DNA from 2 places in the Streptomyces sp. NBC_00234 genome. Region 1 is predicted to be linked to the other one. Evidence: riboswitches for the same ligand, from Rfam matches in the RefSeq annotation. Region 1 holds a riboswitch; the other holds the start of a gene.
The links. Region 1 has a riboswitch for glycine ahead of gcvP (aminomethyl-transferring glycine dehydrogenase). Riboswitches for the same ligand answer to the same signal wherever they lie in the genome.

Region 1 (7,087 bases):
TCGGTACGGTGCTCCTCCGCCTGCGCGACGAGTTTCCCGAAGTCACCATCTCCAAGATCCGGTTCCTCGAGGCCGAAGGGCTGATCGAGCCGCAGCGCACGCCTTCCGGATACCGGAAGTTCAGCTCCGCGGACGTCGAGCGGCTGGCGCAGGTCCTGCGGATGCAGCGGGACCACTACCTGCCGCTCAAGGTCATCCGCGGCCATCTGGACGCCCTGGCCAGGGGTGAGAACGTCGCCCTCCCGGCCGCGGGCGGGCAGCGGGATCCCGACGGCTCCTGGGATGCCGACCCGGGCAGGGCCACAGCGGCCAGGATCGGGCGTTCCGAGCTTCTCGCCGCCGCCGAGGTCACCGAGGACCAGCTCGACGAGTGGGAGTCCTACGGGCTGATCTCGGCGACTCCGGAAGGCGCGTACGACGCCGAGATGGTCACGGTGGCAAAACTTGTGGCGGATCTGGGGCGATTCGGTCTGGAACCGCGGCATCTGAGGGCCATGCGAGCCGCCGCCGATCGAGAGGCCGGACTCGTCGAGCAGGTGGTCGCACCCCTGCGCCGGCACAGGAATCCGCAGACCAGAGCCCATGCCGAGGCCACCGCGAAAGAGCTGGCGGAGCTCTCCGTACGGCTCCACTCGGCGCTCGTGCAGACCGCTCTCGGCATCCGACTCCACTGAGCTCGGCCGAGCCCGACTACCCAAACATGGCGAGCACGTCCTAGGGTTGCTGTGTGAACGAGCTCGACGTTGTGGGTGTCCGGGTGGAAATGCCCTCCAATCAACCGATCGTGCTCCTGCGTGAAGTGGGAGGCGACCGGTACCTCCCCATTTGGATCGGTCCCGGCGAGGCGACAGCGATCGCCTTCGCCCAGCAGGGCATGGCTCCGGCCAGGCCGCTGACCCATGATCTCTTCAAGGATGTGCTCGAGGCCGTAGGCCAGGAGCTCACCGAGGTCCGTATCACGGACCTCCGCGAAGGGGTCTTCTACGCGGAGCTGGTCTTCGCGAGCGGGGTCGAGGTGAGCGCGCGGCCGTCCGACGCCATAGCGCTCGCCCTGCGCACCGGTACGCCGATCTACGGCAGTGACGGGGTGCTGGACGATGCGGGGATCGCGATCCCCGACGAGCAGGAGGACGAGGTGGAGAAGTTCCGCGAGTTCCTCGACCAGATCTCGCCGGAGGATTTCGATACCAACAGTCAGTGACCGTCCAGCAGGGGTGCTGTCAGCGCATCCGACAAGCCGTTCCCGGTAGCGAGTCACGGGAAACCACCCTCAGGGTGATTATCACTCGGCGTGCCGAGTGTGGCGATCGTTGACGCACCCCGAGTGACTGCCTACCTTCGAGAGGGCAGGTCAAGGACGGAGGTCGGCGTGAGAAGCAGCGGCGACGGTACGGTGGCGGGCGGGCCGTATCCGCAGCAGGGCAGTGCAGCCGACCACACCATCAGGCAGCCGGTTCAGCCGGTGGTGGCGGCGGACGGCGTGGCGGCGGTGGGCGACAGCGACATCGGCTACCGGGGCCCGACCGCGTGTGCGGCGGCGGGTATCACCTATCGGCAGCTGGACTACTGGGCGCGCACGGGGCTGGTCGAGCCGAGTGTGCGCCCGGCGTACGGATCGGGGACCCAGCGTCTCTACAGTTTCCGGGACGTGGTCCTCCTCAAGATCGTGAAGCGATTCCTGGACACGGGCGTCGCTCTGCAGAACATCCGCACCACGGTGCAGCACCTCAGGGCCCGTGGATTCCAGGACCTCGAACGCATGACGCTGATGAGCGACGGCGCGACGGTCTACGAGTGCTCCTCGCCCGACGAGGTCGTGAAGCTGCTGCAGGGGGGTCAGGGCGTCTTCGGCATCGCCGTCGGCGTCGTCTGGCGGGACGTGGACGTGGCCCTGTCCCAACTGCACGGCGAGCGCGTCGACACGGGCGAGACGCTGATCGGCAACAACCCCGCCGACGAACTGGCCAGGCGGCGCAACCGCGCCGGCTGAGTGGTGCGAACTGCCCGGGCCTCCGGAGGCGCCGGGCAGGCCGATTGTCAGTGCCATAGGGCAGCATCGGTTGATGTGAGAGCCGCGCCCACCATCCTGCATCTGGACATGGATGCCTTCTACGCCTCCGCGGAGCAGGCGGCGAAGCCGAGTCTGCGCGGCAAGCCCGTGGTGGTGGGCGGTCTCGGGCCACGCGGGGTCGTGGCCACCGCGTCGTACGAGGCACGGCGCTTCGGGGTGCACTCGGCGATGCCGATGGCCCAGGCCCGCAGGCTCGCCCCCAACGCCGCCTACCTGGTGCCGCGCTTCACCCTGTACAGAATGGTGAGCGACCAGGTGATGGGGCTCCTGGGGCGCCTGTCACCCCTCGTGGAGCCGCTCAGTCTGGACGAGGCGTTCGTCGACCTGGAGGCCGGTGGGGTCGCCGACGACTCGGCCTCGGCCCGCGAGATCGGCGAGCAGCTGCGTACCGCGATCAGGGCCGTCACCGGCCTCACCGGTTCCGTCGGTCTGGCCGGGTCCAAGATGCTGGCCAAGATCGCCTCGGAGGAGGCCAAGCCGGACGGCCTGTTCCTCATCGAGCCGGGTACCGAACGGGAGCTGCTCGCACCCATGTCCGTGCGCATCCTGCCGGGTGTCGGGCCGGCCACCGGAGACCATCTGCGACGGGCCGGGATGACCACCGTCCGCGACCTGGCCGATGCCGGCGAGGCGGAGCTCGTACGGCTGCTGGGAAAGGCGCACGGGGCCTCGCTGCACCTCATGGCGCTCGGGTACGACGACCGGCCCGTGGTGGCGGAGCGCGATGCCAAGTCCGTGTCGGTCGAGGACACCTTCGATGTGGACCTGCACGACCGGGTGCGCGTCAGGACCGAGGTGGAACGGCTCGCCGACCGGTGTGTGCGGCGGCTGAGGGCCGCGGAGCGGTCGGGGCGGACCGTCGTGCTCAAGGTGCGGCGCTACGACTTCTCGACGCTCACCCGCTCCGAGACCCTGCGGGGCCCCACGGATGACCCCACGGTCGTCAGGGAGGCCGCCGCGCGGCTGCTGGAGGCCGTCGACACCACCGGCGGCGTACGGCTGCTCGGAGTGGGCGTCACGGGGCTGGCGGACTTCACCCAGGAGGATCTGTTCGCGCAGGCCGCGGACGTGCTCAGCGCCGCCTCGGGGTCCGAGGCGGCGACCGGGACCGGAGCCGACGAGGAACCGGCGGAGGATCCCGGCGATGTCGCCGAGGAGACCCCCGAGCAGCTCGCCGCGCGGCGCTGGCCGGCGGGACACGACGTGCAGCACGGGACGTACGGCCACGGGTGGGTCCAGGGGAGCGGCGTGGGCCGGGTTACCGTGCGGTTCGAGGAGCCGGGCGACGCCCCGGGCCGGGTGCGCACGTTCCGGATCGACGACCCGGAGCTGCAGCCGGCCGAGCCGCTGCCGCTGGTGAGGGACCCGGTGGACTACTCCTCCTGGCCGGCCAGCCTGCCGAAGTCCCGGTCCGGGCCGGTTTCCTCGGGCGGCGGCGAGTCCAGGCCGTAGTGGCGGTAGAGCTGGAGCTCCTGTTCCGGTGAGAGATGCCTGCCGACGCCGAAGTCCGGCGCGTCCTTGATCAACGCGCGGTCGAAGGGGATGCGCAGCGCGTCGTCGACGAACTCGCTCGGTTCCAGCGGGACGAAGGCGTCCCTGCTGAACAGCCCGGTACGAACGGCCGCCCACTCGGGAACCCCGGTCGCGTCGTCGAGATAGACCTCATCCACCGTTCCGATCTTGGCGCCCTTGCGGTCGAATGCCTTGCGGCCGATCAGGCTGCGCGGATCGATATCGGTCTGCACGGTGCCTCCCACTGGTCGCAACAACTGAGGGTGGTTCCCCTATTACTCCACAAGCACTACGAAAGTGCAGATCGGGGGCGGCGGCCACTCGAGACGGCCGGGGTGTGCCCGCTGGTACGCTGGCAGTGGCTGCTGACCCCGTGCGGGAGAGTCCTCCGGTGAGAACCCGGAGGCGCCGAAGGAGCAAATCCTCCCCGGAATCTCTCAGGCCCCCGTACCGCACGGTTGAGGTCACTCTGGAAAGCAGGACGGGACTCGCACGGGCACATGCCGGCGCGGGACCCTTCCTCACCGACGGTGAAAGCCGGTACCCCTGGGATACCGGTGAAGCTCTCAGGTTGAGATGACAGAGGGGGAGGCCGTTCGGGCACCCACGCCGTGGTGCCCCTCGCAGGTCGTGACAGACCAGGAGGCCTCCATCATGACCCCCCGTCGCACTCCGCTCTCCCAGCTGGAGCAGGGCATTCCCTTCGAGCAGCGCCACATCGGGCCCGATGGCGAGGCCCAGGCGAAGATGCTCGCCCAGGTCGGCTACGGCTCCCTCGACGAGCTCACCGCCGCCGCGGTGCCCGACGTGATCAGGAGTGCGGAGGCGCTGAACCTCCCCGCCGCCCGCACCGAGGCCGAGGTGCTGGCCGAGCTGCGCTCCCTCGCCGACCGCAACCAGGTGCTGGCCCCGATGATCGGGCTCGGCTACTACGGCACCTTCACCCCGCCGGTGATCCTCCGCAACGTCATGGAGAACCCGGCCTGGTACACGGCGTACACCCCGTACCAGCCGGAGATCTCCCAGGGCCGCCTCGAGGCGCTCCTCAACTTCCAGACCATGGTCGCCGAGCTGACCGGGCTGCCGACCTCGGGCGCCTCCCTGCTCGACGAGGGCACCGCCGCCGCCGAGGCCATGGCGCTGGCGCGGCGCGTCGGCAAGGTGAAGAACGGCGTCTTCCTGGTCGACGCGGACACCCTGCCGCAGACGATCGCGGTGATAGAGACCCGTGCGGAGCCGACCGGAGTCGAGGTCCTCGTGGCCGACCTCTCCGAGGGCATTCCCGCGGAAGCCGCCGAGCGCGGTGTCTTCGGTGTGCTGCTCCAGTACCCGGGTGCCTCCGGAGCCGTCCGGGACATCAAGCCCGTCATCGAGCAGGCCCACGAGCTCGGCGCGATCGTGACCGTCGCCGCCGACCTGCTGGCCCTGACCCTGCTCACCTCGCCCGGCGAGCTGGGCGCGGACATCGCGGTCGGCACCACGCAGCGCTTCGGCGTGCCGATGGGCTTCGGCGGACCGCACGCCGGCTTCATGGCCGTACGCGAGAAGTTCGCCCGCTCCCTGCCCGGCCGTCTGGTCGGTGTCTCCGTGGACGCCGACGGCAACAAGGCGTACCGCCTGGCCCTCCAGACCCGCGAGCAGCACATCCGCCGGGAGAAGGCCACCAGCAACATCTGTACCGCTCAGGTGCTGCTCGCCGTGATGGCCGGCATGTACGCCGTCTACCACGGCCCCGACGGGCTGCGGACGATCGCCCGGCGCACGCACCGCTACGCCACGATCCTCGCCGAGGGCCTGCGGTCCGCCGGTGTCGACGTGGTGCACGGTTCCTACTTCGACACGATCACCGTGCGGGTTCCCGGCAAGGCCGCGGAGATCGTCTCGGAGGCCCGTGAGCGCGGTGTGAACCTGCGGCTCGTCGACGGCGACCTGGTCTCCCTCGCCTGCGACGAGACCACGACCCGTACGCAGGTCGCCGCTGTCTGGGCCGCCTTCGGCACCGACGGCGACGTCGAGGCGCTGGACGAGGTCGCCGCCGACACGCTGCCCGAGGGGCTGCTGCGCACCGACTCGATCCTTTCCCACCCCGTGTTCCACCAGCACCGTTCCGAGACGGCGATGCTGCGCTACCTGCGCAAGCTGGCCGACCGCGACTACGCGCTGGACCGCGGCATGATCCCGCTCGGCTCCTGCACGATGAAGCTGAACGCGACCACGGAGATGGAGTCGATCACCTGGCCCGAGTTCGGCGCGCTGCACCCCTTCGCGCCGGCCGAGCAGGCCCAGGGCTTCCTGACCCTGATCCGCGAGCTGGAGGAGCGCCTGGCCGAGGTCACGGGCTACGACGCCGTCTCCATCCAGCCGAACGCCGGCTCGCAGGGTGAGTTCGCCGGCCTGCTGGCCGTCCGCGCGTACCACCGCGCCAACGGCGACGAGGGGCGCACGGTCTGCCTGATCCCCTCCTCGGCGCACGGCACCAATGCCGCGAGCGCCGTGATGGCGGGTATGAAGGTCGTCGTGGTGAAGACCGCCGACGACGGCGAGGTCGACATCGCGGACCTGCGCGCGAAGATCGAGAAGCACCGCGACGAGCTCGCCGTGCTCATGATCACGTACCCCTCGACGCACGGTGTCTTCGAGGAGCACGTCGCGGACATCTGCGGCGAGGTGCACGACGCGGGCGGCCAGGTGTACGTCGACGGCGCCAACCTCAACGCGCTGGTCGGTCTCGCGAAGCCGGGCAAGTTCGGTGGCGACGTCTCGCACCTGAACCTGCACAAGACCTTCTGCATCCCGCACGGCGGCGGCGGTCCGGGCGTCGGCCCGGTCGGCGTGCGCGCCCACCTCGCGCCCTACCTCCCGAACCACCCGCTCCAGCCCGCCGCGGGCCCGGAGACCGGCGTGGGGCCGATCTCGGCCGCCCCGTGGGGCTCGGCGGGCATTCTGCCCATCTCCTGGGCGTACGTGCGCCTGATGGGCGGAGAGGGCCTCAAGCGGGCCACGCAGGTGGCCGTGCTCGCCGCGAACTACATCGCCAAGCGGCTCGAACCCCACTACCCGATCCTGTACAACGGCCCGGCCGGTCTGGTCGCGCACGAGTGCATCGTCGACCTGCGTCCGATCTCCAAGGCGACCGGCGTCAGCATCGACGACGTGGCCAAGCGCCTGATCGACTACGGCTTCCACTCGCCGACCATGTCGTTCCCGGTGGCCGGGACGCTGATGATCGAGCCGACCGAGAGCGAGAACCTCGCCGAGCTCGACCGCTTCTGCGACACGATGATCGCCATTCGCGGCGAGATCGAGAAGGTCGCCTCCGGTGAGTGGAGCGCGGACGACAACCCGCTGGGCAACGCGCCGCACACGGCGGCGGCGCTCGGTGGCGAGTGGGCGCACGGCTACAGCCGTGAGACGGCGGTCTTCCCCGCCGGTGTGTCGCCCGCGGACAAGTACTGGCCGCCGGTGCGCCGGATCGACGGTGCCTTCGGCGACCGCAACCTGGTC
Region 2 (7,087 bases), 4.5 Mb from region 1:
CGCGGCGCCGCCGATGTCCATCATCGGCAGATCGAGGTCCGCGCTGGCGGTGCTGCCGCCGTTGGGCAGCGGCACCCAGACCTGACTGCGGCCGAGAACCTCGATCAGCCGGCCGCCCGCATCCGGCACGTCGAGGGAGGCCACCAGTACTTCTTCGAGCTCGTTGGCCGGCCAGCCGTGGTGCGGCTGCGTCTCGAAAGGCGCCGGATTGTCCACTGGTCCCCTGTTCCCTTCTCGTCATGCACTGCGGCAGCGATGGTAGACGAGCCGAGGGGCTCCGGGCCGGGGCCCTACGGGCGCGCGAAGGAGATCCGGTCGAGCGCGTCGACCGCCTCACGGTCCAGCAGGACGGCCGAGGCGCATCCCACGGGCAGCAGGCCGGTCTCCGTGTCGCGCATCAGCCGGCCGACGGAGCGCCGGTGGCGGGCGAAGGCGTACCCGGAGACTCCGCGTCCGCGCTCGAGCTGGCCCTCCCTGGCCACCTCGGGGGTGACGTCGAGCAGGACGAGGTGCAGGATGCGGCCCCGCCGTCTGGCGTGCCGGGCCAGCCAGCGCCGCACCCAGGTCTGCGTACCGCAGTCGTGGACCACGACGGACTCGCCGGAGCGCAGGGTCTGCCAGAGCCCGGTGTAGTGCGCGAGCCGGACGAGGGGCCGGTAGAGGGCGTACGGCAGTAAACCGGGCAGGGCGCGGGCCCAGCGGTCCCTGGTGTCCTGGGAGTCGATGGCCCGGTCCGACACCGCGCGGCGGATCAGCGTCGACTTGCCGCTGCCGGGCAGCCCGGAGACGACCACCACATCACCCGCGGCGAAGTCCAGGCTGCGCGGGCTGCGCCCGTCCCGGCTGCGCAGATCGCGCACGACGGGTGCGTGCGTGCCCAGCGTCTCGCGGACGGGCACCGCCTGCTGCGGCGGCACCGCGCCGTGCGCGACCCCTGCGGTCGTCGCGTAACGCTGCAACGTCATCGCCTCCCCCTGTCCGGTGACCCACATCTGCCCAAGAAGTGTAAAGAAAAGGTAATGCGGCACAAGCGGCTCACCGGCCCGTATCCGTAGGGACCGGACGCCCCACTCTCCCGCATGCCGTGCGATGATGACCCCGCCAACTGCATACCGGCCGTTTGAATCCGCGCGGGAGAGTTCCGGACACTGTGTGTGCCGGGCGCCGAAGGAGCAAGTTCCTCCCTTGAATCTCTCAGGCCCCGTACCGCGTGGATGAGGCAGATCTGAAAAGCGAGCCGTTCCGCGGCTCCACCCAAGGTGCAAGCCGACCTCTGTGGGGACTGACCCCCTTCAGGGCCTCTCGGCGAACCTCTCAGGTTCCGATGACAGATGGGGAGGGATCGTCCTCTGTCGTCATGCCCTGGAGCCATATCCATGAGCACTGCCCCGAGCAATGCCCCCCGCCATACCGCGCTGGACGCCCTGCACCGTTCGCTGGGCGCGACCATGACCGACTTCGCGGGCTGGGACATGCCGCTGCGCTACGCCAGTGAGCGCGACGAGCACAACGCCGTACGTACGAAGGCCGGTCTCTTCGACCTGTCGCACATGGGCGAGATCACGGTCACGGGCCCGCAGGCCGTCGACCTCCTGAACCACGCGCTCGTCGGCAACATCGGCACGGTCGGCCTCGGCCGCGCCCGCTACACCATGATCTGCCGCGAGGACGGCGGCATCCTGGACGACCTGATCGTCTACCGCCTGGGCGAGACCGAGTACATGGTCGTCGCGAACGCGGGCAACGCGCAGATCGTCCTCGACGCGATCACCGAGCGCGCCGCCGGCTTCGACGCCGTCGTGCGGGACGACCGCGACGCGTACGCGCTGATCGCCGTCCAGGGCCCGGAGTCCCCCGGCATCCTCAAGTCCGTCACGGACGCCGACCTCGACGGACTCAAGTACTACGCCGGCCTGCCCGGCACCGTCGCCGGCGTCCCCGCGCTGATCGCCCGTACCGGCTATACCGGCGAGGACGGCTTCGAGCTCTTCGTCGCCCCCGAGCACGCCGAGCAGCTGTGGAAGGCCCTCACCGAGGCCGGCGCCCCCGTCGGCCTGATCCCGTGCGGGCTCTCCTGCCGCGACACGCTGCGCCTGGAGGCGGGCATGCCGCTGTACGGGCACGAGCTGACCACCGCGCTGACCCCGTTCGACGCCGGTCTCGGCCGGGTGGTGAAGTTCGAGAAGGAGGGCGACTTCGTCGGGCGCGAGGCGCTGCAGGCCGCCGCCGAGCGCGCCGAGATCGCTCCGCCGCGCAAGCTCGTCGGCCTGGTCGCCGAGGGCCGCCGGGTCCCCCGCGCCGGCTTCGAGGTCGTCGCCGACGGCAAGGTCGTCGGCGAGGTCACCTCCGGTGCCCCGTCGCCCACGCTGGGCAAGCCGATCGCGATGGCGTACGTGGACGCGGCGCACGCCGCGCCCGGCACGACGGGCGTCGGTGTCGACATCCGCGGCACCCACGAGCCGTACGAGGTCGTGGCCCTGCCGTTCTACAAGCGCCAGAAGTGACATCCGGGACATCCCGGCGTCCCCGACGTGACGCAGTCGCGTCTCACACCGTAAGACCACCGTTCATCAGCACTCCCCCGCGTACAGGAGAATTCAGGTCATGAGCAACCCCCAGCAGCTGCGGTACAGCAAGGAGCACGAGTGGCTGTCGGCCGTCGAGGACGGTGTGGCCACGATCGGTATCACCGAGTTCGCCGCCAACGCGCTCGGCGATGTCGTCTACGCCCAGCTCCCCGAGGTCGGTGACACGGTGACCGCGGGCGAGACCTGCGGCGAGCTGGAGTCGACCAAGTCCGTCAGCGACCTGTACTCGCCGGTCACCGGTGAGGTCACCGCGGCGAACCAGGACGTCGTGGACGACCCGTCGCTGGTGAACTCCGCTCCCTTCGAGGGCGGCTGGCTGTTCAAGGTACGCGTCGCGGACGAGCCGGAGGACCTGCTCTCCGCCGCCGAGTACACCGAGTTCTCCGGCAACTGAGACCCAAGGGATCCCCTGATGTCGCTTCTCAACTCCTCCCTCCACGAGCTGGACCCGGACGTCGCCGCCGCCGTCGACGCCGAGCTCCACCGTCAGCAGTCCACCCTCGAAATGATCGCCTCGGAGAACTTCGCTCCGGTCGCGGTCATGGAGGCGCAGGGCTCCGTCCTCACCAACAAGTACGCCGAGGGCTACCCGGGCCGCCGTTACTACGGTGGCTGCGAGCACGTCGACGTCGTCGAGCAGATCGCGATCGACCGCATCAAGGCGCTCTTCGGCGCCGAGGCCGCGAACGTCCAGCCGCACTCGGGTGCACAGGCCAACGCCGCCGCGATGTTCGCGCTGCTGAAGCCGGGCGACACGATCATGGGCCTGAGCCTGGCCCACGGCGGTCACCTGACCCACGGCATGAAGATCAACTTCTCCGGCAAGCTCTACAACGTGGTCCCGTACCACGTCGACGAGACCGGCATCGTGGACATGGCCGAGGTCGAGCGCCTGGCCAAGGAGACGAAGCCGAAGCTGATCGTCGCGGGCTGGTCCGCCTACCCGCGTCAGCTCGACTTCGCCGCCTTCCGCCGCATCGCGGACGAGGTCGGCGCGTACCTGATGGTCGACATGGCGCACTTCGCCGGTCTCGTGGCCGCGGGTCTGCACCCCAACCCGGTGCCGCACGCCCACGTCGTCACGACCACCACGCACAAGACCCTCGGTGGTCCGCGCGGTGGCGTGATCCTGTCGACGCAGGAGCTCGCCAAGAAGATCAACTCGGCGGTCTTCCCCGGTCAGCAGGGTGGCCCGCTGGAGCACGTGATCGCGGCCAAGGCGGTCTCGTTCAAGGTCGCGGCGGGCGAGGAGTTCAAGGAGCGCCAGCAGCGCACCCTGGACGGCGCGCGCATCCTGGCCGAGCGCCTGGTGCAGCCGGACGTCACCGAGGTCGGTGTCTCCGTCCTCTCCGGCGGTACGGACGTGCACCTGGTCCTCGTGGACCTGCGCAACTCCGAGCTGGACGGCCAGCAGGCCGAGGACCGGCTCCACGAGCTGGGCATCACGGTCAACCGGAACGCCATCCCGAACGACCCGCGTCCGCCGATGGTCACCTCGGGTCTGCGGATCGGTACGCCGGCCCTGGCCACGCGCGGTTTCCAGACCGAGGACTTCACCGAGGTCGCGGAGATCATCGCGTCGGCCCTCAAGCCGTCCTACGACGCCGACGACCTCAAGGCCCGCGTCAGCGCGCTGGCCGAGAAGTTCCCGCTGTACCCCGGCCTCAAGTAGGTCATCCGCAGTTTGCACAACCGGTGGGGGCACCGCGCACACTGAACAGTGAGCGGGGTGCCCCCTCCGCTGCCCCGCGCTCTGCGGGCCCGCCGGCCCGTCCCGCACCACCCGGCAGACAACGGCGTCTACCAACCCCTTTAGGAGTTCTCCCGTGGCCATCTCGGTCTTCGACCTCTTCTCGGTCGGCATCGGCCCGTCCAGCTCCCACACCGTCGGCCCGATGCGTGCGGCCCGTATGTTCGCCCGCCGCCTGAAGAACGAGGGCCTGCTGGCCCACACCGCTTCGATACGGGCCGAGCTGTACGGTTCGCTGGGCGCCACCGGCCACGGCCACGGCACCCCCAAGGCCGTCCTGCTCGGTCTGGAGGGCGAGTCGCCCCGCACGGTCGACGTCGAGGGCGCCGACGCGCGCGTCGAGGAGATCCGCTCCTCCGGGCGCATCAACCTCCTCGGCATGCACGAGATCCCCTTCGACACCGACGAGCAGCTGGTCCTGCACCGCCGCAAGGCACTGCCGTACCACGCCAACGGGATGACGATCTTCGCGTACGACTCCGAGGGCGCCACGCTCCTGGAGAAGACGTACTACTCGGTCGGCGGCGGCTTCGTCGTCGACGAGGACGCGGTGGCTGGAGAGAACCCGATCGTCCCGGACGACACCGTGCTCAAGCACCCCTTCCGCACCGGTGACGAGCTGCTCCGCCTGGCCCGGGAGACCGGCCTCTCGATCTCCTCCCTGATGCTGGAGAACGAGAAGGCGTGGCGCACCGAGGCCGAGATCCGCTCCGGCCTCCTGGACATCTGGCGCGTCATGCAGGCGTGCGTGGCCCGCGGCATGGCCACCGAGGGCATCCTGCCCGGCGGCCTGAAGGTCCGCCGCCGCGCCGCGAACTCGGCCCGCCAGCTGCGGGCCGAGGGCGACCCGCAGGCCCACGCGATGGAGTGGATCACCCTCTACGCCATGGCGGTCAACGAGGAGAACGCCGCGGGCGGCCGTGTCGTCACCGCTCCGACCAACGGCGCGGCCGGCATCATCCCCGCCGTCCTGCACTACTACATGAACTTCGCGGCCGGCGGCTGCACCGATGCCGAGAAGGACGACAGCGTCGTCCGCTTCCTGCTGGCCGCCGGTGCCATCGGCATGCTGTTCAAGGAGAACGCCTCCATCTCCGGCGCCGAGGTCGGCTGCCAGGGCGAGGTCGGCTCCGCCTGCTCCATGGCGGCGGGCGCCCTCGCCGAGGTGCTCGGCGGCTCGGCCGAGCAGGTGGAGAACGCCGCCGAGATCGGCATGGAGCACAACCTGGGTCTGACCTGCGACCCGGTGGGCGGACTCGTCCAGATCCCCTGCATCGAGCGCAACGGCATGGCGGCGGTCAAGGCCGTCACCGCGGCCAAGATGGCGCTGCGGGGCGACGGCACCCACAAGGTCTCCCTCGACAAGGTCATCAAGACCATGAAGGAGACCGGCGCCGACATGAGCGTGAAGTACAAGGAGACCGCGCGCGGCGGCCTCGCGGTGAACATCATCGAGTGCTGAGGTTCTAGGCCCTCATGACGACGGCCGGGCTCCCCCTCCGGGAGCCCGGCCGTCGCCGTGTTCGAGCGATCAGGTCAGCACGTGCCGGCCGGACGGTCCCGCTTCACGAGGTCCGTGGAGCCGGTGGTGCCGTCCAGCCAGAGGACGCGCTTGCCCTCGTCCGCGGCGGCGTACACCTGGTCGCCCCGGTTGCAGGAGACGCGCTGGGCGCCGCCCTTGCCGTCGGGTGCCACCTGGTACAGCTTCGGCAGGGTGTCGTTGGACCAGGACGTGGCCGGCGGCAGGACGGTGACGTTCACCGCGTCGTCCGAGGCGGTCAGGGAGTAGGCGTACAGGGAACCGTCGCCGGCCTCCGGGGTGACCGTGACGGGGTTCGAGCCGTCGAGGTCCGCGCGCCGCACCGATGCCTGGCCGGTGTCGGTGCCGTCGTTGTCCTCGATCCAGAAGACACCGTCGTCGGTGATCGCGGTCTGGCCGATGCTCCACACCTTGGTGCTGTCGATGGGCATCAGCGTCTTGGCGCCGGTCGCCCCGTCGAAGACCTCGACACCGATCTTGGTGAAACCGTCCTCACCGGGCCACACCTTGGCGTAGGCGATCTTCCCGTCCTTTATGGAGGGCAGACCTGAGACATGGTAGGGACGACCGCCGTCGACCAGATCGGTCTCACCGGTCTTCATGTTGACGTACCGGACGTTCGTGACGCCGAACTGCGGGTTGACCGCGGTGTAGGCGACGTAGTCGCCGTCCACGGTGAGTCCGGAGACGTCGCTGCCGATGGCACTGACCACCTTCGCGAGGCCGCCCTTGACCGGGCGCGCCATGATGAGGATGCCGTTGCTGCTGTACTGGGCCCACACAACGGTCTCGCCGTCGGTGTCCGCGTAGACGTTGTAGTCACCGTTGTTGGAGCTCATCAGCTGGGGCGTGCCCTTGCCGGAGGTGTTGCCCAGCCACACCGAGTACGGCTCGCTGCCGTCCTCGTTGGACTTGGAGACGGCGTACTTGCCGCCGCCCGCGCCCACGCCGGTACCGCCGACGTTGACCTTGCCCTGGAGAAGGTCGGTGTCGACGCCGAGCGCCTTCTCCCAGCCGGGCACGATGCCGTGCGCGTCGAACGACTTCTTCACGACGCCCAGCTGGGCCTTGGTTGCGCCCAGTTCCTGCGCGGCGGCGACGACCGCGGCGCGGCCCTCGGTGAAGCCGTCCAGGGGGGTCATGTACGCGGACAGGGCGCGGTAGACGACCTTGTCGGCGAGCTCGGCGCCGAGGTCCTGGCGCAGGTCC

Region 2: linked by a shared signal. The riboswitch ahead of gcvT (glycine cleavage system aminomethyltransferase GcvT) and the one ahead of gcvP (aminomethyl-transferring glycine dehydrogenase) in region 1 are both predicted to bind glycine.

The regions. Positions count from the first base shown of each region.
Region 1 covers NZ_CP108101.1:1,223,338-1,230,424, reverse strand. Annotated here, with positions in the region: gene ftsR (transcriptional regulator FtsR) at 1-674, shown strand, start outside; gene OG230_RS05200 (bifunctional nuclease family protein) at 728-1,201, shown strand; gene OG230_RS05195 (MerR family transcriptional regulator) at 1,370-1,990, shown strand; gene OG230_RS05190 (DNA polymerase IV) at 2,066-3,523, shown strand; gene OG230_RS05185 (PRC-barrel domain-containing protein) at 3,445-3,816, opposite strand; glycine riboswitch at 3,950-4,046, shown strand; gene gcvP (aminomethyl-transferring glycine dehydrogenase) at 4,238-7,087, shown strand, end outside.
Region 2 covers NZ_CP108101.1:5,680,069-5,687,155, reverse strand. Annotated here, with positions in the region: gene OG230_RS25130 (enhanced serine sensitivity protein SseB) at 1-216, opposite strand, end outside; gene OG230_RS25125 (AAA family ATPase) at 291-965, opposite strand; glycine riboswitch at 1,122-1,219, shown strand; gene gcvT (glycine cleavage system aminomethyltransferase GcvT) at 1,377-2,504, shown strand; gene gcvH (glycine cleavage system protein GcvH) at 2,605-2,982, shown strand; gene glyA (serine hydroxymethyltransferase) at 3,001-4,260, shown strand; gene OG230_RS25105 (L-serine ammonia-lyase) at 4,415-5,800, shown strand; gene OG230_RS25100 (M4 family metallopeptidase) at 5,875-7,087, opposite strand, start outside.